DNA from 4 places in the Brevibacillus sp. RS1.1 genome. Region 2 is predicted to be linked to each of the others. Evidence: riboswitches for the same ligand, from Rfam matches in the RefSeq annotation. Region 2 holds a riboswitch; each other region holds the start of a gene.
What was found. Region 2 has a riboswitch for S-adenosylmethionine ahead of mtnK (S-methyl-5-thioribose kinase). Riboswitches for the same ligand answer to the same signal wherever they lie in the genome.

Region 1 (5,045 bases), on a different contig from region 2:
GCTAGCGGGAATAACAGTATTGGTGTATCCGGTGTCTTGTGGAATGCCAAGATTTTGCCGATTAAAGTTTTGGCCAAAAATGGAGATACTACGGTGCAGACTCTTGCTAAGGGTATCAATACTGCCTTGGATCGTGGTGCCAAAGTCATCTTGATGTCGCTCAGCAGTATGTCCTACTCCAAGGAACTGGCGAATGCTGTGCAACGAGCGGAAAGAAGCGGAGCGGTTCTGATTGCAGCGAGTGGCAATGAGAGTAGCCGAGTGGCTTATCCGGCAGCTTATCCCACGGTGGTAGCGGTAGGGGCGGTAAGGAGTAACAATGAAGTGCTGTATCAAAGCAATACGGGACCTGAGCTTAACCTGGTAGCGCCCGGTTTCAATGTTTATACGACCAAGCTAGGGGGGAGATACGGTTCCTTTAGCGGTACTTCAGCAGCCGCACCACAAGTAGCGGGTGCAGCGGCTCTCATACTAGCGCGTCATCCCAAACTAAGTCCATTTGATGTAAGACAATTGCTTTATCAAACGGCTACGGACTTAGGGGAAAAGGGATGGGACCGGAAAACGGGCTACGGGTTGCTAAATGTCGACAAGGCAGTTCGAACGTCCTTATCCTATGACTTTTTAGAACCGAATAATCAAACGTACTCAGCAAAAGCGTTCCCGATCGAATCTCAGATACGTGGAAATTTGGGACCAAAAGATACGATAGACTGGCTGAAGATGGACATCCCTTACGATGGGAAGGTCAGCTTCACAGCGTCAGTGACATCCGGTGTTTCTTCCGCGATGGCAGCTACCTTTTACCCAGAGAATCGTCCGCCGATTACGCAGTACTTCGGGAATGGGGATACGATAACTGTCCCGGTCAAAGCGGGGAATATGAATATCCGGTTAATGCGTAACGGAGGGGTCAACAACGCTTTTACCTACGTGCTGACGAGTAAGTTTACCATCAATCCGGACCGTAACGAACCGAACGATACGCAAGAGACAGCAAGGCCACTCGTAGGCAACGAAATCAGTGTAACAGGCAATTTTCACGATGAAGGGGATCAGGATTGGTTCTCCTACTATGTTCGTGAATACGGGCATTTGGATGTCACTGTTAGTCCTGATAACAAGCGTGTCGATCTATTGCTGAGTATCGGTAAACAAGAGCTCGGTAAAAAGATGGTTGTCTGGGACCCTACCTACGATAATGGAACAAAAGACAATCCGACAGAGCGCGTCCAAAAAGAAGTGTCACCAGGCAAGTATTACATCCGTGTGAGTGAGTACAATCGCAATGCGATGAATGGCGAATATCAGCTAGATCTGGGATACACGCCAGTAAAAAAAGATTTTAATGAGCCGAATGACACCTATCAAACAGCGTCTCCTTTAAGCGGTGGGACAGTGATGTCAGGCACGATACCGACAGCTACCGATTCCGACTGGTTCCAATTTACTGTGAATAGTGAATCGTATGTGACGTTCCGAGCGCCGTACATTCCTGTAGATAGCGGCTTTCGTTTCGCGCTCTATAGCGATCGAAACATGAACTATGCGCTTGCTTCGACGAATGAGGTAGCGGAGCTGTCTAAGCGAGGAAACGATATTATCGGTTTGCGTTTGCAGCCAGGAAAATATTATGTACGCCTTAATAGTGGTACTTCGTTCAAATATGAATCGTACCGACTCACGGTGACGCAGCAGAAATTGATAGCGGGTTATCGCGATATTTCGGAGCACTGGGCGCGCTCAGAGATCGTCAGACTTAGCTCTCGCGATATTGTAAATGGGTTTAATGATGCGTCGTTCAAGCCTAACCAGGCAGTGACCCGTGCGGAATTTGCGACGATGCTGCTTAAATCGATGCGTGCGACCGGTTCTAAGGTAGCGACTACCTACACAGGAAAAACGACCTTCCGGGATATGCAAAAGCGACACTGGGCATATCACAACTTAGGTGTAGCTTATCAATTGGGAATTTTGAAAGGGTACCCGAAGAATGAAATGAAGCCGGATCAGCCGATATCGCGTGCAGAGATGGCGGTAATGATCGCTCGGGCACGTAATGTGTTGATGTATAATCACGGTACCTCGAATTATCGGGATGTGCCAACGAGTCACTGGGCTTCTCCTGCCATCGAGGCTTTGACATCGAGAAATTGGGTTAATGGGTACGGTTCTTCCTTTAAACCGAATGGAAGAGCAACTCGCGCCGAGGTAGTGGTGGTACTTTCAAAAGCCTATCAATTATAAGTAAAATTTTTCCTATTGACATCTCTGAAAAAAACAATTATTCTATTATCCGTAATGGATACTCTTATCCAGAGCAGGCGGAGGGACTGGCCCTATGAAGCCCGGCAACCGAGCTAGAGCGGTGCTAACCAGCAGAACGGACATCTGTTCTGGCCGATAAGAGGATGAAGGAAGCAAAAAACGCTCAAACCTTTTCCTCCTAAAAAACGGAAAAGGTTTTTTATTTGCGTTTACGTAGATAAAATCCTAACTCGGCTACCACACTATTTGTATGAGGTCAAAGGAGGTATTTTCTCATGGCTTTGCAAAAAGGTCGTCGTCTGTTTACATCCGAATCTGTAACTGAAGGACATCCGGATAAAATTTGTGACCAAATTTCCGACTCCATCTTGGATGCGATCCTGTCCAAAGATCCAAACGCTCGCGTAGCTTGCGAAACTTCCGTAACTACTGGTTTGGTTCTCGTAGCAGGTGAAATCACTACAAACACTTATGTGGATATCCAAAAGCTCGTTCGTGAAACCATTCGTGAAATCGGCTATGACCGTGCGAAATTCGGTTTTGACGCTGACACTTGCGGTGTTATTACTGCAATTGGCGAGCAGTCCGCTGACATTGCACTTGGTGTAGACCAAGCATTGGAAGCACGCGAAGGCAAACTGACTGATGCTGAGATCGAAGCAATTGGTGCTGGTGACCAAGGTTTGATGTTTGGTTTTGCTTGCAATGAAACACCTGAACTGATGCCACTTCCAATCAGCATGTCTCACCAATTGGCTCGTCGTCTGACTGAAGTACGTAAAAACGGAACACTTGCTTACCTCCGTCCTGACGGAAAAACACAAGTAACCGTTGAGTACGATGGCGACAAACCAGTTCGTATCGATACAATCGTTATTTCTACCCAACATGCTCCTGAAACAACTTTGGAGCAAATCAAGCAAGATCTGGTTGAACACGTAATTAAACCAGTTGTTCCAGCTGAACTGTTGGACGCTGAAACCAAATACTTCATCAACCCAACTGGCCGTTTCGTAATTGGCGGACCACAAGGGGATGCTGGCTTGACTGGCCGCAAAATCATCGTAGATACTTACGGCGGTTATGCTCGTCATGGCGGTGGTGCGTTCTCTGGTAAAGATCCGACGAAAGTTGACCGTTCCGGTGCTTACGCGGCTCGTTATGTAGCGAAAAACATCGTGGCTGCTGGCCTCGCAGACAAATGCGAAGTGCAAGTTGCTTACGCAATTGGTGTAGCACAACCAGTTTCCATCGCAGTAGATACATTCGGCACAGGTACCATTTCCGAAGAAGCTCTGGTGAAATTGGTTCGCAAACACTTCGACCTGCGTCCTGCTGGTATCATCAAGCAGCTCGACCTGCGTCGTCCTATCTACAAACAAACAGCTGCATATGGCCACTTCGGACGCAATGACCTGAATGTTCCTTGGGAGCAAACAGACAAAGCAGAAGTTCTGAAGCAAGAGGCTGCTCAACTCTAATATTCGAAAGACATAAAAAGAGCCTGGTGTTGCTACTGGGCTCTTTTTCTTTTAGGAGCAGAGTCATCCAATTATTGGGTCAATTGTTGCACAGGAATTTGTATGACTGTGTCGAATCTCCTAGTGAGGAAGTAGAGGAGGGGTTTTTTTGCCGAACAGAAGGCTCTTCCTGATCGTGTTTCTTACTTTTTTGTTTTTTATAGTGGCTATTGGGTTCTTAGGCGAATCTTTTCTGGAAAAAAAGAATAAACAAGAAGTGCAACCTTTTCCCCAAGTGGATACGTCTATAAGCATAAGTGAGACAAAAAATGCTGAGCCAAACGTCACACCAACAGAAGAAGCAGTGGTTCAAACGAAAAAGTGGTATAACAATCAGGTTGTTGTTTTGACGTACCATCATGTCACGGATCAATCGAATCAGCGGTATGTCATAGCTCCTGATCAATTTGCCCGACACATGAAATTTTTGCATGATAATGACCTGAATCCGATTTCGCTGGAGGAATTCCTGCGATTTATGGAGACGGGTACCTTACCGACTGAGAATGCTGTTTTGATTACGTTTGACGATGGGTATGAGAGTTACTACAAAGAAGCATTTCCGATCTTACGTACATACGGCTACCCTTCAGTGAACTTCGCGATTGCGGGGCGCTTAAGAGATGTAGCTGACCGAAAACGGGAGAATATGACGCCACCACTTACGCGTCAACAAGTTAACGAAATGATTCAATCGGGACTGGTTACAATCGGGTCCCATACGTACAGTCTGCATGAAGAGGAAGAAAGAAATGAGTGGGGCGATCTTGGCCCGGAAACAGCTCCGGTCTATCTGAAGGACTTGCATCGTTTAGAGGACGAAAAAGAGTACAGGGACCGCCTCTACGTGGACTTTCGTATATCCCGCATCAGCTTAAGCGAATGGATGAAGCAAGAGATCGAAGTCATCTCATTGCCATTTGGATACACGAGTCCAATCGTACTGGAGACAGCACGTGAAGCTGGCTACCGCTATGTGTTTACATCTAATCGTGGATTCGTAAAACAGGGAACAGATCCGTTTGCCATTCCACGCAATGATATGGGACTGCGAGACGTAGAAGAAGAGCACCTCCAACAGTTGTTCACGAAGGCTAAAAATGAGTTTGAAGGAGAGCAATCATGAACAAAGCGATAGACATCAGCGTGCTGGACGGGGTGATCAAGCGAACGATTGAAACCGTAGAAACGAGTAAAACCCAAATATTTGATATAGCTGAAAACGCCAGACAGCATGGTAACTCATTGAAGTTTGAT
Region 2 (5,045 bases):
TCGCGCCTTCTCTTCCTTGGACGACTACCGTGGGGAAAAAGTACGGCCCTGGCTGTTCAAGGTGGCCTATCACGCTTTCGTGGATGTTTATCGCAAGAAGACAAAACAACGCTTTGCGTTTGTGGAAGCCCTGCCGGAGCGATGTGATCAATCGGCGGTTGATCCGGCAGAGCATGTCGTGAACAAAGAGCTGTGGGAAGTGGCCCATGACTACTTGGAGCAACTTCCGGAAAAGCAGAGACAGGTCATTTTATTGTCCGCCATGCAGTTTTCCTACGCGGAAATGGCAGAGGTACTCGGAATCGAGCTGGCAGACGTCAAGCGCTCCTTGTTTCGGGGACGACAAAAGATGCGGCAGTTGTGGAGGGAGGAAAGCAAGTGATGAACACGGACGAGAATCAACGTGAGCAAAGGCTGCTTGCTTATTTGCGTGGAGAAATGACGGCAGAGGATTCGAAACAATTCGAGGAAGAAATAGCCGCTGACGAAGAGTACGCACAGCGATTGGAAAGGCTTTTGTTGGGGGAAGAAACAGAAGAGGACAACGCGAAAACCAAACAGTCTGAAACACTGTCAGCTGAAAAACAGCGTGCCATTGTTCGCCGGGGGAAATGGAAAAATCGGTTGTCCAACGCAGGATTCACCATAGGGCTTCCCTTTCTGGCCGGTGTTGTGTTGCTGATTCTGAATGGCTGGGTGGGGTCGCTGATGCATGAAGATCTGTTCCGCGTTGCAAAGTCGATGGTCAATTTTACTCAACCAGGTGTGAGAGTGGGGGGGAGTGGTTCACAGGTCGGATTGCTGTACGGAAACATCAGCATGGAACTAAGCGAGCGGGTTGGGGGAGAGGAAAAGAATGCGGGTCGTTTTGAGAGTACGAATGTGCTGTGGAATGTGAATGCCAAGCCGCAATGGACGAACGGGGTCAGGGAGCAAAAGTTGTTTTTCCGTTATCCGGCAGAGGAGGAAACGGAGGATACCATGTCTCTCACCTCAGCTGCCTGGACGACAATGGAGAAGCTGCCCGAAGGAACGGTTTCGCAGCTTGCGATATCTTTTGACCACTTTCTGACGTACCAGGAGTATTATAAGCTGGTTACCCGCCATGTTACCTCTTCAGGTCAAGATACAGTCTGGCTTGCAATAGATACAGGGGTAGAGCTCAAGCAAGCTGAAAGCGGAGATGTGCTTTTTGGTTCCGGGGAAGTGTGGGGATTTGCCCAGCGAGAAATGGATTACGGTGGTGTATATAAAAAAGGGGCTGGGGACAGAGTAATCGCAAACTATCTGGAGGAGATGAGTTATTTGTCAGAGCAAGAGGAACTGGCTCGTGATATCGGAAAATCCTTACTCCCTGGCAGAGATATACAGATTGCAGAGCGATACAGTCACATACAGAAATACGGGGTTCGCATTTACGGAGCCGTCCTCACCGGACCTACGAAAGAACTGCTGAAGCTCAAGGCAGAAAAGTCGATAACAGCAGCGTTTTTAGGCAAGGTAGACTGGTGGAATTGGGAGCGACCTGCGGCATCCGGAACACAATACAGCTATTGATAGCAAGGTGCGAATTTTTGCACAAAAGGGTGTTGACATCGTGGAAGCGTTGGTTGTATGATTCAAACTAAATCAAAAACCGAATACGTTTTGGATACCTTATCCAGAGAAGGTGGAGGGACTGGCCCGATGATACCCGGCAACCGACATGACGCCATTCAGACGCGAGAAAGCGACTGATTAACAGGCGACATGCACGGTGCTAATTCCTGCAGAAACAAAAGTGGTCTGGAAGATAAGGGGGACATCAACACGGTTCTTACACGTGACGACAGCGACCTCTTTTCTTCGGGAAAAGAGGTCTTTTTTGCTCTCATGACACAAACAAAACAAGTAGAGATAGAGGAAAAATACGTAGAGGGGAGTTTTGGAATCATGGCATATCGCGCATTGACTGAACAGGAAGCAGTGGAGTACGTAAAAGAAATACCGGGTCTTTTTAGCGAAGGAGCAGAGCTGACCAGCCGAGAAATCGGGGATGGCAACCTCAATCTGGTTTTTGACATTCAAGAGCCAGCAACCGGTAAGAGCGTCATTGTCAAGCAAGCACTGCCTTTTGCCCGCGTTGTGGGGGAATCTTGGCCGCTTACGATTGATCGGGCTCGCATCGAGAGCGAGGCACTCCGGATTCAGCACAAATACGTTCCAGACCTGGTGCCACAGGTGTATCATTTCGATGGGGAACTTGCGTTGACCGTCATGGAAAACGTCGGGGACCACATCATCATGCGTAAAGGGTTGATCGAAGGAAAGCGGTATCCGCTATTTGCGAAGCAGATTGGCCGTTTTCTCGCGCAAACGTTATTCTTCACATCCGATCTGGGCGCACATCCATACGATAAAAAAACGCTAGTCGGAACATTCATAAATCCAGAATTATGCAAAATCACAGAAGATCTCGTCTTTACCGATCCGTATGAAAATGCGCCTACCAACGACTTCAACCCGTTGATCCGCCGCGAAGTCGAGGCGATCTGGAACAATAGGCCGCTGAAGCTGGAAATCGCCAAGCTGAAATACGATTTCCTTACGCGATCGGAGGCGCTGCTGCATGGTGACTTGCATACTGGAAGTATTTTCATCACGGAAAACAGCCTAAAAGCAATCGATCCAGAGTTCGCTTACTATGGCCCAATCGGCTTTGACATTGGGGCGATTATTGCCAATTTGCTGCTCAACTACGCAGGACAGCACGGTCTGCAAAAAGATCAAGGAGAACGGGAAGCGTACCGCGAATACTTACTGGAAACAGTCGAGGATGTCTGGAATGAATTCGTTTCACAATTCGTTCAACTCTGGCACAAGCACGCCAAAGAGCGCAGCGCCCATGTCGAAGGACTGTGGCAAAGCTACGTGAAGCGCCTGATTCAGGATACAGCAGGCTATGCCGGATGCAAAATCTTGCGTCGTGTCATTGGCTTGGCAGGCGTAGCGGACCTGAATGCCATCGAAGACGACCAGACTCGCGCAGAAGCAGAGCGTCTGGCTCTCTCGATTGGAGAAGCGCTGATTCTCGGTCGCGGCGGCATCGAGGAATCGACAGATATCACGGACATCGTACGCACAATAACTGAACGCTACTACCAGGAGGCTACAGCAGTATGACAACCAGCACTCAATTGGCACCTGTAAAGTGGGAGAATGACGCATTGGTCCTGCTTGACCAGACGCGTCTGCCAGTAGAAACAATCTATTTGAACTTGACCACCTCCGAGCAAGTATGGGGTTCCATCCGACGCTTGGAAGTGCGTGGCGCACCAGCCATTGGCATGGCGGCAGCTTACGGGCTCTACCTGGGCATTCGTGGCAGTGAAGCGAGTAACTACGACGAGTTTTGGCAGGAATTGAACCAGCAGGCAGACTACCTGGGCTCGTCCCGTCCGACAGCAGTGAATCTGTTCTGGGCATTGGATCGCATTAAGGCTCGTGTTGAAAAAGCAAGCGGTGCGTCGATTGCCGAGTTGAAGGCGGCAGTACTCGATGAAGCATTGGCGATTCAAAAGGAAGACGCAGAAGTATGCCGGACCATCGGGGAGCATCTGCTCACTCTGTTGCATGACGGTATGGGAATTCTCACGCACTGTAACCCAGGGGCATTGGCTACAGCAGCGTACGGTACGGCTACTGCTCCCTTTTATTTGGCAAAGGAACGCGGTTGGAACCTGAAGGTGTACGCGGATGAAACCCGTCCTGTTCTACAAGGCGCTCGTCTTACTGCATTCGAATTGCAGCAAGCAGGGATTGATGTGACGCTGATCTGCGACAACATGGCGGCGATGGTCATGTCCCAAGGAAAAGTAGAGGCTGTCATCGTGGGGACAGACCGCGTAGCAGCGAACGGCGATGTCGCCAACAAAATCGGTACGTATGGGGTAGCGGTATTGGCAAAAGCTCACGGCATTCCTTTTTACGTGGCAGCTCCTTTGTCCTCCGTCGATTTGGACACACCGACAGGCGCAGATATTCCGATTGAAGAGCGTCCAGCTGAGGAAATTACCCATGGCTTGGGCAAACAGGTAGCTCCAGACGATATCAAGGTGTACAATCCTGCGTTCGATGTAACGCCAGCGAAGTACATTACTGCGATCGTTACCGAGACAGGCATTTTCAAGCCGGAAGAGATCGGCAATAGCAAAAAATAAAAGACATTTTTATATGCGTTCGCCTATTGTTGCTGGCGGGCGCTTTTTGCTCATTTTGGCGTTTTCCAGTAAAATATCCAAGAAAAGGGGAGATTCGTATGCAAACGATCCAACAGATAGCCATCAATGAAGATACGTACTTGAAACAATTAGAATTAGCTGATGCTGAGCAGTTATTTTTGCTTACGGATTCGAACCGGGAGAATCTTATGGAATGGCTGCCGTGGCTGAATTATACGAAGAAGGTAGAGGATTCTCGCCAATTCATCCAAGCGACGATTCATCAGTACAACGATAATCGCGGCATCCACTACGGTATTTGGTACCAAGGACGTCTGGCTGGTACAGTCGGCGTACATACAGTGGATTGGATCAACAAAAAGACGTCCATTGGCTATTGGCTGGGTGCGCAATTTCAGGGAAAGGGCCTGATGACAGAAGCAGTGGCGACCTACTTGGACGTGTTAATCTTTGGATCATGGGATTTGGAAAAAGTAACGATTCAGGCTGCTACGGAAAACCACAAGAGCAGATCGATCCCGGAACGATTAGGGTTTCAACTGGAAGGGATACTTCGCCGGAATGAATTCCTTTACGATCATTACGTGGATCATGCCACTTACAGCCTGCTAAAAGAGGAATGGCTTGACTGGAAAACCGATAAAAAATCTTAGATTGAACTTTATGCATTGATTGACAATGAAAATTCTGTAAATTACGATGGTGAAGACAGATCAAGAGGGCTGCGCGTGATTCGCAAGCCCTTTTTTAGTCGTGCTGTTAGGTCTAAATAAATAGAGGTGATTTACATGCAGACACTTCGGCAATTATCTTGGTTTTTTCGTG
Region 3 (5,045 bases), on a different contig from region 2:
GCGGTGGCAGGGGACTGTAATGAGAACCGGATTGGCACCGATTGCGGCACCGACGGCACGAACAGCAGCGGGCTTTTCAATGATGTTCGCAATGTCGGTGTACGATGCCGTTTGACCGTATGGGATTTGGCGCAGTGCCTCCCAGACAGCGAGCTGAAAAGGCGTTCCAGACAGGTCGCAATCCATCGAAAAATGATCGCGCGTCCCCTGCAAATACTCCATTAGTTCTGTTGCAAAAGGCTTTAGCCACGGATCGTCTTGCACCAGTGCACTGTGTGGGCGATGCTTTTCAACCCACGCTTCCAATTCAGCAAAAGGCTGGTTGACCGAGCCGACATAACAAAGCCCGGCAGCCGTTGCAGCCAAATAAATGCTCCAATCGCCATGTCTCAGCATTGACCAACGTACCGTCTGATCCTTCTTCGTTTCCATTTCCATACGCCTCCTTTGAGCTGTGTACGCACAGTATACCTCCCTCACTTGTTCTTCGTACGTTTTTAGGAGTGGATGAGCAAGATAACGAAACTAAGCCATCTACATTCCCATTGCTTTTATCCAGCGTCGGGAGTAAGGTAGGAGAAGATAGAGGAGGAACGATACTCGTATGACTGATCAATTAACACATTTTAATGAACAAAATCGAGCTCGGATGGTAGACGTGTCCGAGAAGGACGTCACAAAACGGGTGGCTGTAGCCGAGAGCCAAATCAGCATGAAACCCGAAACCCTCGCCCGTATCCGCGAAGGTCGAATCGAAAAGGGCGATGTACTCGCCGTAGCGCAGGTAGCAGGTGTCATGGCTGCCAAAAAAACGTGGGAAATCATCCCGATGTGTCATCCGCTGCCATTGACTGGCATCGACATACAATTTGCTTTTGAGGACGAAACGACGCTTGCGATTACAGGAACCGTGAAGACGACAGGGAAAACAGGCGTCGAGATGGAGGCATTGACCGCTGTAAGCGTAGCGGCTTTGACGGTGTATGACATGTGCAAAGCCATGGATAAAGAAATGATAATCGGTCCGACCAGTCTGCAATCCAAAACAGGCGGAAAAAGCGGCGATTTCCATCGGGGAGAGAAGTAAGCCATGAGGCAAAAGTGGGAATCTTATCCGAGCAGCATTCGTTTATTGGCGATTGCTGCCGTCATTTTTTCTACCGGAATGGCATGTATTTGGCCGCTGGTCACGATTTATATTCATAACCATCTCGGAAAGCCGCTGACTGTAGCCGGCTTCTTGTTGCTTTTAAACCAAGGCGCATTCTTGATCGGGAGTATTGTTGGCGGGATGCTGTTTGACCGCTGGGGCAAAATGCGCACCATCATTGTCGGTTCCATCGGCGTTATCCTGATTTCGCTCGGATTAGGTGTTACGGAGGATTTTACGATTTATGTTGTGCTGCTTCTGTTGAATGGACTGTTTTATGGATTACTTTCTCCGGTGATGAATGCATTGGCCATAGTTTTGTGGCCGGACGGAGGACGTAAAGGAATCAATCTGATTTATGTCACGCTCAATGTGGGGGTAGCTGCCGGTTCTGCGTTGGGCGGCTTCTTGGCCAGTGTGTCATTTGCCTGGACGTTTTTCGGTAATGCTATCTCACAAGTGATCGTCCTCGCCATGTTCATGCTCATTTTGCCGCGTCAGTTAAAAATGGTGGAACAACAACGCCAAAACTCGACGACTGGACAAAGCATGCCTGAGCAAGCAACTGATGATGTGCTGCGACAACCACAGCAAGAGCCAAAGGTGGTATGGGGAGCCTTGCTGCTATTATGCGGGGGGCTATTAATTAGCTGGATTGTCTATGTACAATGGACAACCGTGCTGTCAACCTATATGCAATCCTTGGGCATTTCCCTCCGTCAATACAGTCTGTTGTGGACGCTGAACGGCGGCTTGATCCTGTTTGGTCAGCCATTGATTGCCTGGGTCATTCGACGCTTTGCCCGAACACTAAAAGCCCAGATGCTCTTGGGCGCTTATATTTTTGCCTTGTCGATGTTGATTTTGTCGCAATCAACGGCTTATGCAGGCTTTGTGGCGGGGATGTTCATCATGACGCTGGGCGAAATGCTCGTGTGGCCAGCGGTGCCAGCAGTTGCTGCACAGTTTACGCCAGAGGGACGAGAAGGCTTCATTCAAGGGCTGATTGCGGGGACTGGATCAGCTGGGCGGATGCTCGGACCACTGCTCGGGGCCTTTATCTTCCAATCGATTCACGCGCAGGGACTATTGTTCGTAATGGCAGGCTTGTGTCTGTTGTCTGTGGCATTCTTCGCTTTCCACACCTCTTTTCAAAAAAGAAGGCATCACGTGCCGGTACAGAATCAAGCATCTTGACACGATTTGCGTGCTCAAGTAGTATGATATAGACGAAAAAACAGTATATTCCGTGTGTTTGACTTATTCAGAGAGGTGGAGGGACTGGCCCTATGAAGCCCGGCAGCGGATCTGTGCCATGTGATGGACAGATGCTGTGCCAATTCCAGCAGGATTTTTTTCCTGACAGATAAGGACGTGACCAAGCTGATCTCCCCCTTTTTCTGTATGGAAAAAGGGGGTTTTACTGTATTGGCCCAAGAAAGGAATGGAAGAAAGATGCGCATTCAACCCGCCGATATGATTGATCGACTCCCTACCCAGTTTTTTGCGACCCTGGTGGCAAAAGTAAACAAGGTCATTGCGCAAGGCCATGACGTCATTAACCTGGGGCAGGGCAATCCCGATTTGCCGACACCGCCGCACATTATTGAAGAATTACAGGCGCAAGCGGCACAACCACTCCATCACAAATATCCGCCTTTTCAGGGACGCGTGGAACTGAAGCAGGCAGTAGCTCATTGGTATAAGCAAGAATTTGATGTGGACCTCGATCCGGAGGAAGAAGTAGCGATTTTGTTCGGCAGTAAAACCGGACTCGTAGAGATTTGCCAAGTACTCATGAATGCAGGCGATGTTGCACTGGTTCCAGACCCAGGCTATCCGGATTATTGGTCGGGGGTTGCTGTTGTCAACGGACGGATGGTCATGATGCCGTTGAAGGCGGAAAATGACTTCTTGCCAGACTACAGCCAGCTGTCCCAAGCTGATTTGGATCGAGCGAAACTGATGTTTCTCAACTATCCGAACAATCCGACAGCAGTCAACGCACCACTCGAGTTCTATGAGGAAACCATTCGTTTTGCCCGAAAACATGAAATCGTTGTCTGCCACGACTTCGCCTACGGAGCAATCAGCTATGACGGGAAAAAGCCGGTCAGCTTCATGCAGGTTCCGGGTGCAAAAGAAGTGGGTGTAGAATTTTATACCCTGTCCAAAACGTACAACATGGCAGGCTGGCGAGTAGGTGCCATGGTAGGTAATCGCGAGCTAGTTCGTCTGATCAACCTCATTCAGGACCATTACTTCGTCAGTCTGTTCGGTGCAGTACAGATGGCGGCAGCCAAAGCGATGACGGATTCGCAGCAGTGCGTCCGCGATCTCGTCGCTGTCTACGAAAGCCGCCGCAATGCCCTGTACTCCAATCTGCATCGGATTGGCTGGCAGGCTCCGCCATCTCAAGGTTCGTTTTTTGCTTGGCTTCCTGTTCCAAACGGCTTCACATCTGTGGAGTTCTCTGACCTACTTTTGGAAAAAGCGCATGTCGTCGTAGCGCCAGGAAATGGCTTTGGTCCGACAGGTGAGGGCTATGTGAGAGCAGCTTTGTTATCCAGTGAAGAGCGTCTCGCGGAAGCGGTTCAGCGGATTGAGCGGTTAGGGTTATTTACGAAAACAAAATAAAAGCGAGGCAAAAAAGCCACACTACCGTATAGATGGAGTGTGGCTTTTTTCTTCTAGAATAAAAATCATTCTCATTATTGACAGATAATGATTTTCATTATACGATGTCATTGTTGTTAATGATAATTAGTCTCAGCGAGAGCGGGAGGGTACCATGCGCTATCAGATTAACGGTTACACGGATATGTATACGGTGATCGCCAACGAGCGAAAAATCGGCGGAGCCATTGAAGCAGGCCAGATTCGCTTGCGGACGGGAGAAGTTTACGCCAATGCTGTTCTCACTCGTTTGGAAATGTCAGGTGCGCATTTTTGCTCGATCGGATTTGTTACGGAAGAAGGCAAAAGGCTGATTGTCCATGTGAATGATATCAGCATGATCGCTGATGCTCGTCACGTCAACGTATGTGAGCTGACGAACGAATGCATGAGAGTAGAGAAGTCAGCAGAGAGACTGAAGAGATTGAAGCGACTCTGTGAGCTGAATGAAGGCAGCTGTACGCCGACCTTCCAGGAAGAGGCATTGCTGTTGGCAAGCGATATCGGTATGGAAGAAGCGTCCAATCATGTCGACCTCTCTTTCCTTCCACAAACAGAGAAACGACGTGTGTTCCGTATTGCTTAGGAAAATATAGCCGATACATATGACCCCCTTTTCGTTTCATACGAAGAGGGGTTTTTTGCATGCAGTGTGTGAAGACTAATGGTTGAACAACCGCTCGACATAGTCAAAACCTATCTGCTCATAGCTAGCAAAGATTGGACTTACGCTGTTGACAGTGATAAAACAAGGATAAGCAAAATCAAGGGGGAACGGAACATGGAGTACTCATTTTCAAAATCTGTCGAAGCACTATCCTCCTCGGCTGTCCGGGAAATCTTGAAGCTGACCCAAGGCAATCAAGTGCTCTCGCTCGCAGGTGGACTGCCAGCAGAGGATTCTTTTCCAATCGCAGAGATGCGCGAAGCGTTTAACCGCGCATTTGAAAAAGGAGCAAAAGCTCTTCAGTACGGATTGACCGATGGATACCTGCCGCTTCGTGAGTGGATTGCATCCCGCATGAAGCAAAAGCATATGAACGTCGGTGCAGATAATATGATCATCACTACGGGCTCTCAGCAAGCAGTTGACTTGTTGTGTCGTGTATATTTAGACGAAGGCGATGTCGTTCTCGTCGAAAACCCTACTTATTTGGCAGCGGTTCAATTGTTCCAATTTCGGGGAATCAAAGCGATTCCGGTAGACGGTGATGCCAAT
Region 4 (5,045 bases), on a different contig from region 2:
CCAGCTCCCTTGCTACGATCAGCTTTTGCAAATTTCCACCTGACAGATTCCCTGCCAGCTCCTGCAATTGTCGGGAGCCTGTTTTGATGGCAAACTGTTCAACCCAGCCTTTTACGACTTGGCGGAATTTCTCCCGCAAAACGACGCCACGGCGGTTGTAAGCAGGCTTTCGCTGATAGCCCATCAGCGCATTTTCCTCGACGCTTGAGAGTTTGGCCGTTCCCCACAGGTAGCGATCCTCCGGAATATGCGCCAAGCCGGCATCTCGAATGGTGGCGACTGATTTGTTCGTCACATCCTTGCCACCTAACCGCACCGTACCCTCCTGTGCCGCTCGCAAACCGCTGATCGCTTGTAGCAGCTCGGATTGTCCATTCCCGGAAACACCTGCGATCCCTACGATTTCCCCGTGGTGTACGGTAAAGCTGACTTGATCGAGAAGGGTCTGCTTTTCTCGAACCGCAAGATTCTCCACCTGCAACAAGGGGCCTTTATCCAGAGGAACTCGTTCAGCTAGCTCCTGCAATTCTCGTCCGACCATCAATCTTGCCAAATCATCTGCATTTGTCTCATTCCGCGAAACCGTTCTCGTCACTTTGCCCCCGCGCAGTACCGTAATACGATCGGCTACCTCCATGACTTCCTGCAACTTATGTGTAATCAAAATGACGCTCTTGCCGCTCTTTGCCAAGTTTCGAATCGTTTGCAGCAGGTCGCGTACCTCCAGCGGGGCAAGGACAGCAGTCGGCTCGTCCAACACGATAATATCCGCTCCCTGATACAGGACCTTCAGAATTTCGACCCGTTGCTGTTCCCCAATCGAGCAACTCGCTACCATCGCCTGCGGATGAATCGGAATGCGATACTGCTCACTCAGCGCCCGCACCTTGTCCTCTGCGTCCTTTCTTTTGAAAAAGCCTGCTTTCTTCGGCTCATATCCGATCACGATATTTTCAGTCACACTGAATTCTCCGAAGAGCATAAAGTGCTGGTGAACCATCCCGATTCCATTTCGAATCGCGTCCTCTGGTCCGCGAAAAACAACTGGCTTGCCGTTTAACACGATCTCTCCCGACGTCGGCTGCTCCATCCCGTACAGCATCCGCATCAGTGTCGTTTTGCCCGCTCCATTTTCCCCGACAATCGCATGGACCTCTCCTGCTGCCAGTGAGAACGACACCTTGTCGTTGGCGGTAAAATCTCCGTACTTCTTGGTCATGCCCCTCATTTCCAAGCGATCGGTCATTCCCACTCCCTCATTTCTGTACGTCCTTTTATGAAAATGGAAGACCGACTACACAGCCGTAGTCGGTCACATCCATCACTGTGCACAAGCTATAAATAAACGTTCAGTACCGAGAACCTTTTTAAAACTGGTCTGGTACTTTGCGGCTACCCGCTACAATCTCATCGCTGATCGCTTTCACTTTATCCACCACTTCTTGTCCAATAAAAGCATTCAGCGGCGTCTTGCTTTCGTGTGTGACATAGGTTACACCAACACCTTTTTCCTTCAAGCCGTATGCCACAACACCTGGTTTAAACGTTCCTTCTACAAAGGTCTTCACGGTTTCATAAGCTGCCGCGTCAGTTCCTTTCAATTGGGACAGAACAATATGCTCTGGATCAATCGTGGTACGGTCAACGTCCTGACCTGCTGTGAAGAAGCCTTTTTCCTTCGCTGCTTCGAAAACGCCGAGGTCGCCTACTGCTGCTGCACCGTTAATGAAATCAGCGCCTTTGGAAGCTTGGAGCAAAGCCAATTCCTTCGCTTTTGCCGGGTCAGTGAAGCTTCCTACATAGTTGACCATCAGCTCTGCTTTTGGATTTGTCGCTTTCAAGCCCTCTCCGAAGCCAACCGTCCATTTTTTCAACTGCGGAATATCAAGAGCGACAACCATACCTACTTTGTTCGTTTTCGTTGCCAGACCTGCTGCTGCTCCCACCAAGTAAGCCGCTTCCTGCTCACGGAAGGTAACACTGCGAACGTTTGGCAAATCCACTACGGTATCAATAATCGCAAAATTACGGTCAGGATTTTCGGTAGCCACTTTTTTCAATGCATCCTCTGATGTAAAGGAAGAAGTGATGATCAAATCATAATTTTCTGCAACAGCCACACGCAGATTTTCTTCAATCGCTCCATGGTCTGTAGATTCGATCGTTTTTACTTCTGCGCCCAGCTCTTGTGCGGCTTTCTTTGCACCCTCGTCCATTTGTTGGAAGAATGGATTCACACCGATTTTCTCAGGCAAAATCAAAGCAATTCGCTTTTTGGCCGGGCCCTCTTGTCCTGCTGCTTGTCCTCCTGGCTGATCTGCCGGTGCGCTTGTGCCAGTCGAGCACCCTGTTGCCAATACTGCGAATGTCGTTAATGCCAGCAATAACTTCTTCATGATGTATCTCTCCCTATCCGAACTTTACGTTTTTCTTTATCCTATTAGGTAATGTACGGCTTTTTACCTATTTTTTCAATACTATTTACGAATATTCTCTTATAAAATTAATTTATCGTTCGTTTATTCCTCCTCTTCTTTTACAAATACAACAAAAAAACTCTCCCCGGAGGAAGAGTTTGCGTACGAAGCCGTTCTCTTCCTCATCTGTCAAAACCATGGTACAGGTTTTGCAGGAATTGGCACCTTTCTGTTCATGCATAGACATGATCAGTGGTTGCCGGGCATCATCGGGCCAGTCCCTCCGCCGCTCTTGATAAGGTAGGTGAATATATTTAGTTACAATGGAATTCATTCTAGCAGAACGGTTCGAAAATGCAATTCTTTTTTCTCAATTCCAAACACTTCTACAAGTAAATAAAAGTTTAAAAAGTCGTCTTTTCAGCACCTAGAAATTGGCGAGAAGCGCAACCTCTAATTTACGTGAAAGGTTTGCTGGAGGCGATGCGACAACGTATTTAGCTCACCCAGCTCTTCCGTAATCTCACGCACTTTTTGATGCTGGTTTTCTGCTGTCGCAAACAACTCTTCTAAGTTGGCTACCGATTCCTCGGTTACCGCTGTAATGGTCGACATCTCGATGGCAACCTCGCCGGAACGCACTTTTACCCGGTCCATGCTGGAGCTTACTTGATCAGCTGCTTCTAGGAAGGCCATCATTCCGGCACGCACTGCTTCAATGGAGGCCACTGTTTTTACGGCCAGCTCTTGGCCTTTTGCAACAGATACTTCCCCACTGCTCATATGCTGCACCGCATTCTCACTTTCCTGGTGGAGCGACTTGAGAATGTCAGTAATTTCCTGTGTGGCTGTCGCGCTTTGTTCTGCCAGCTTACGTACCTCATCCGCTACCACAGCAAATCCCCGTCCATGCTCGCCTGCACGCGCCGATTCAATCGCCGCATTCAGTGCCAACAGATTCGTTTGTGTCGCGATCTGATTAATAGCGCCGACAATTTCCTCTACGCGATTCGCCTGTCGATTGAGCTGGTGAATCGTAGAGGCTGCTACATTGACTGCCTGCACAATTTGCTCCATCTGTGAGGACAGATCGTTCATCATCTGAACGCTTTCTGTCAAACGACGGTTGTTTTGTTGCGATTCTGTTTTCATTGCGTTGGTCTGCGATGTGACTGCCTCGATTTCCTGATCGATGGATTGAACCTCTTCTTCGATCTTCACCGTAGAATTCGCCTGCGATTCCATACCGACGGCGACTTCCTTGAAGGCTACCATCATTTCATCTGTATTGCGCTTCGTACCTTCCGCATGCTCATGCACATGATCGCTTGTACGATCTAGCTGCTCCGTCATTTCCTGGATGTTCAAAAGCATTTCTCCCAGACGGCGCTCCTTCTCTTCCGCTTCCTGCCTTGCGTCGTGCGCTTTTTGCAGAGAGGCTTGTCCGGCGAGACAGAGATACGTTACGGCTCCCATCATCATGAGAATCGTGACAATACGCATAAGCAAATTGAGCTCCGAAAAATCTCCATCGAAGATCTGGTAGGTTCCTGTGTAGAACCCAATAACCGTGACAATGATTTGGGTAATTCCCGCTGTTACGACCAGCTTCCAATCCAAATACGCTGCTAAAAAGCCCATGACGATAAAAGCGAGGAAGGTGATCTCCTGGTAATCGGTAAAGTGATCGAATGAAATCGCATAAAACATGAGTCCAATTGCCACCAGGTAACGAATTACAAGACTATCCTTGCGAATGAAATAATACGGCGAAACAATTAAAGTGACCAGCAATCCCAAGGACGTCACTTTCCAGAAGTTCACATCCACTTGGTAGGCAATGAGCCCCGCCATCCACAAATGATTCCATAGGATAAAAATCATAAAACCTTCTTTGTCAGTTAAGGTATTGCGAATCAATTGAATCATAATTGCCCCCCTTTTGCTTTTTACTTATGTATCGGATTCTTTCCCCATTATATAGCCAAACCTTTGGCAAATTTGTGAAAAAAGTGAGAACAGCCAAAAACAATTTCGAATAGGCTATTACACAACTCTCGCGTACAGGAGGTAAACGGAGAAAAGTGGAACTTAATCAATTGCCAGCTACCGTGCTGACACGGACGATTAGCCGTCCGAACACCACGATTTACTATCCGCAATTGGCGGGATTAGCCAACCAGCAAGCGGAAAAAGATATCAACCGGGCGATTTATCAAACGGTTCAAGGCTTAATTCACGAGCAACAACGGGTCCAGGTACCGGGAAATACAGAAATGCAAGGAAGCTACGAAATCAAGACAAACGAACGCGGTATTTTCAGTGTTGTGTTGAGCAACTACGCCTATACACCGCAAATGGCTCACGGCATGACCTTCCTCGGTTCGATCACCGCTGATATCCAAACAGGCAAGCTGTATACACTGCGGGAATTATTCAAGCCAGGAAGCGATTACGTCAAGGTGATTTCCGAAAACATCAAGCGTCAAATCAAAGAAAGAAACATCCCCACACTTAATGGCTTTACTTCGATTAAGCCCGATCAAGATTATTACATCGCCGACAAAGCACTGGTTATCTACTTCCAGTTGTACGAAATTACGCCCTACTACGTCGGTTTCCCCATGT

Region 1: linked by a shared signal. The riboswitch ahead of metK (methionine adenosyltransferase) and the one ahead of mtnK (S-methyl-5-thioribose kinase) in region 2 are both predicted to bind S-adenosylmethionine.
Region 3: linked by a shared signal. The riboswitch ahead of HP570_RS24285 (pyridoxal phosphate-dependent aminotransferase) and the one ahead of mtnK (S-methyl-5-thioribose kinase) in region 2 are both predicted to bind S-adenosylmethionine.
Region 4: linked by a shared signal. The riboswitch ahead of HP570_RS15545 (BMP family lipoprotein) and the one ahead of mtnK (S-methyl-5-thioribose kinase) in region 2 are both predicted to bind S-adenosylmethionine.

Annotation. Positions count from the first base shown of each region.
Region 1 covers NZ_JABSVA010000004.1:74,627-79,671, reverse strand. The annotation lists gene HP570_RS14735 (S8 family peptidase) at 1-2,247, shown strand, start outside; SAM riboswitch class I at 2,309-2,410, shown strand; gene metK (methionine adenosyltransferase) at 2,544-3,749, shown strand; gene HP570_RS14725 (polysaccharide deacetylase family protein) at 3,898-4,914, shown strand; gene HP570_RS14720 (sensor histidine kinase) at 4,911-5,045, shown strand, end outside.
Region 2 covers NZ_JABSVA010000005.1:295,086-300,130, reverse strand. The annotation lists gene HP570_RS18650 (sigma-70 family RNA polymerase sigma factor) at 1-382, shown strand, start outside; gene HP570_RS18645 (anti-sigma factor) at 382-1,557, shown strand; SAM riboswitch class I at 1,654-1,799, shown strand; gene mtnK (S-methyl-5-thioribose kinase) at 1,933-3,162, shown strand; gene mtnA (S-methyl-5-thioribose-1-phosphate isomerase) at 3,159-4,199, shown strand; gene HP570_RS18630 (GNAT family N-acetyltransferase) at 4,298-4,873, shown strand; gene HP570_RS18625 (ABC transporter ATP-binding protein) at 5,009-5,045, shown strand, end outside.
Region 3 covers NZ_JABSVA010000010.1:96,901-101,945, forward strand. The annotation lists gene HP570_RS24270 (methylated-DNA--[protein]-cysteine S-methyltransferase) at 1-432, opposite strand, end outside; gene moaC (cyclic pyranopterin monophosphate synthase MoaC) at 605-1,087, shown strand; gene HP570_RS24280 (MFS transporter) at 1,091-2,347, shown strand; SAM riboswitch class I at 2,408-2,523, shown strand; gene HP570_RS24285 (pyridoxal phosphate-dependent aminotransferase) at 2,606-3,787, shown strand; gene HP570_RS24290 (hypothetical protein) at 3,942-4,412, shown strand; gene HP570_RS24295 (aminotransferase-like domain-containing protein) at 4,608-5,045, shown strand, end outside.
Region 4 covers NZ_JABSVA010000004.1:262,714-267,758, forward strand. The annotation lists gene HP570_RS15540 (ABC transporter ATP-binding protein) at 1-1,246, opposite strand, end outside; gene HP570_RS15545 (BMP family lipoprotein) at 1,368-2,396, opposite strand; SAM riboswitch class I at 2,597-2,719, opposite strand; gene HP570_RS15550 (methyl-accepting chemotaxis protein) at 2,871-4,346, opposite strand; gene HP570_RS15555 (DUF3298 and DUF4163 domain-containing protein) at 4,502-5,045, shown strand, end outside.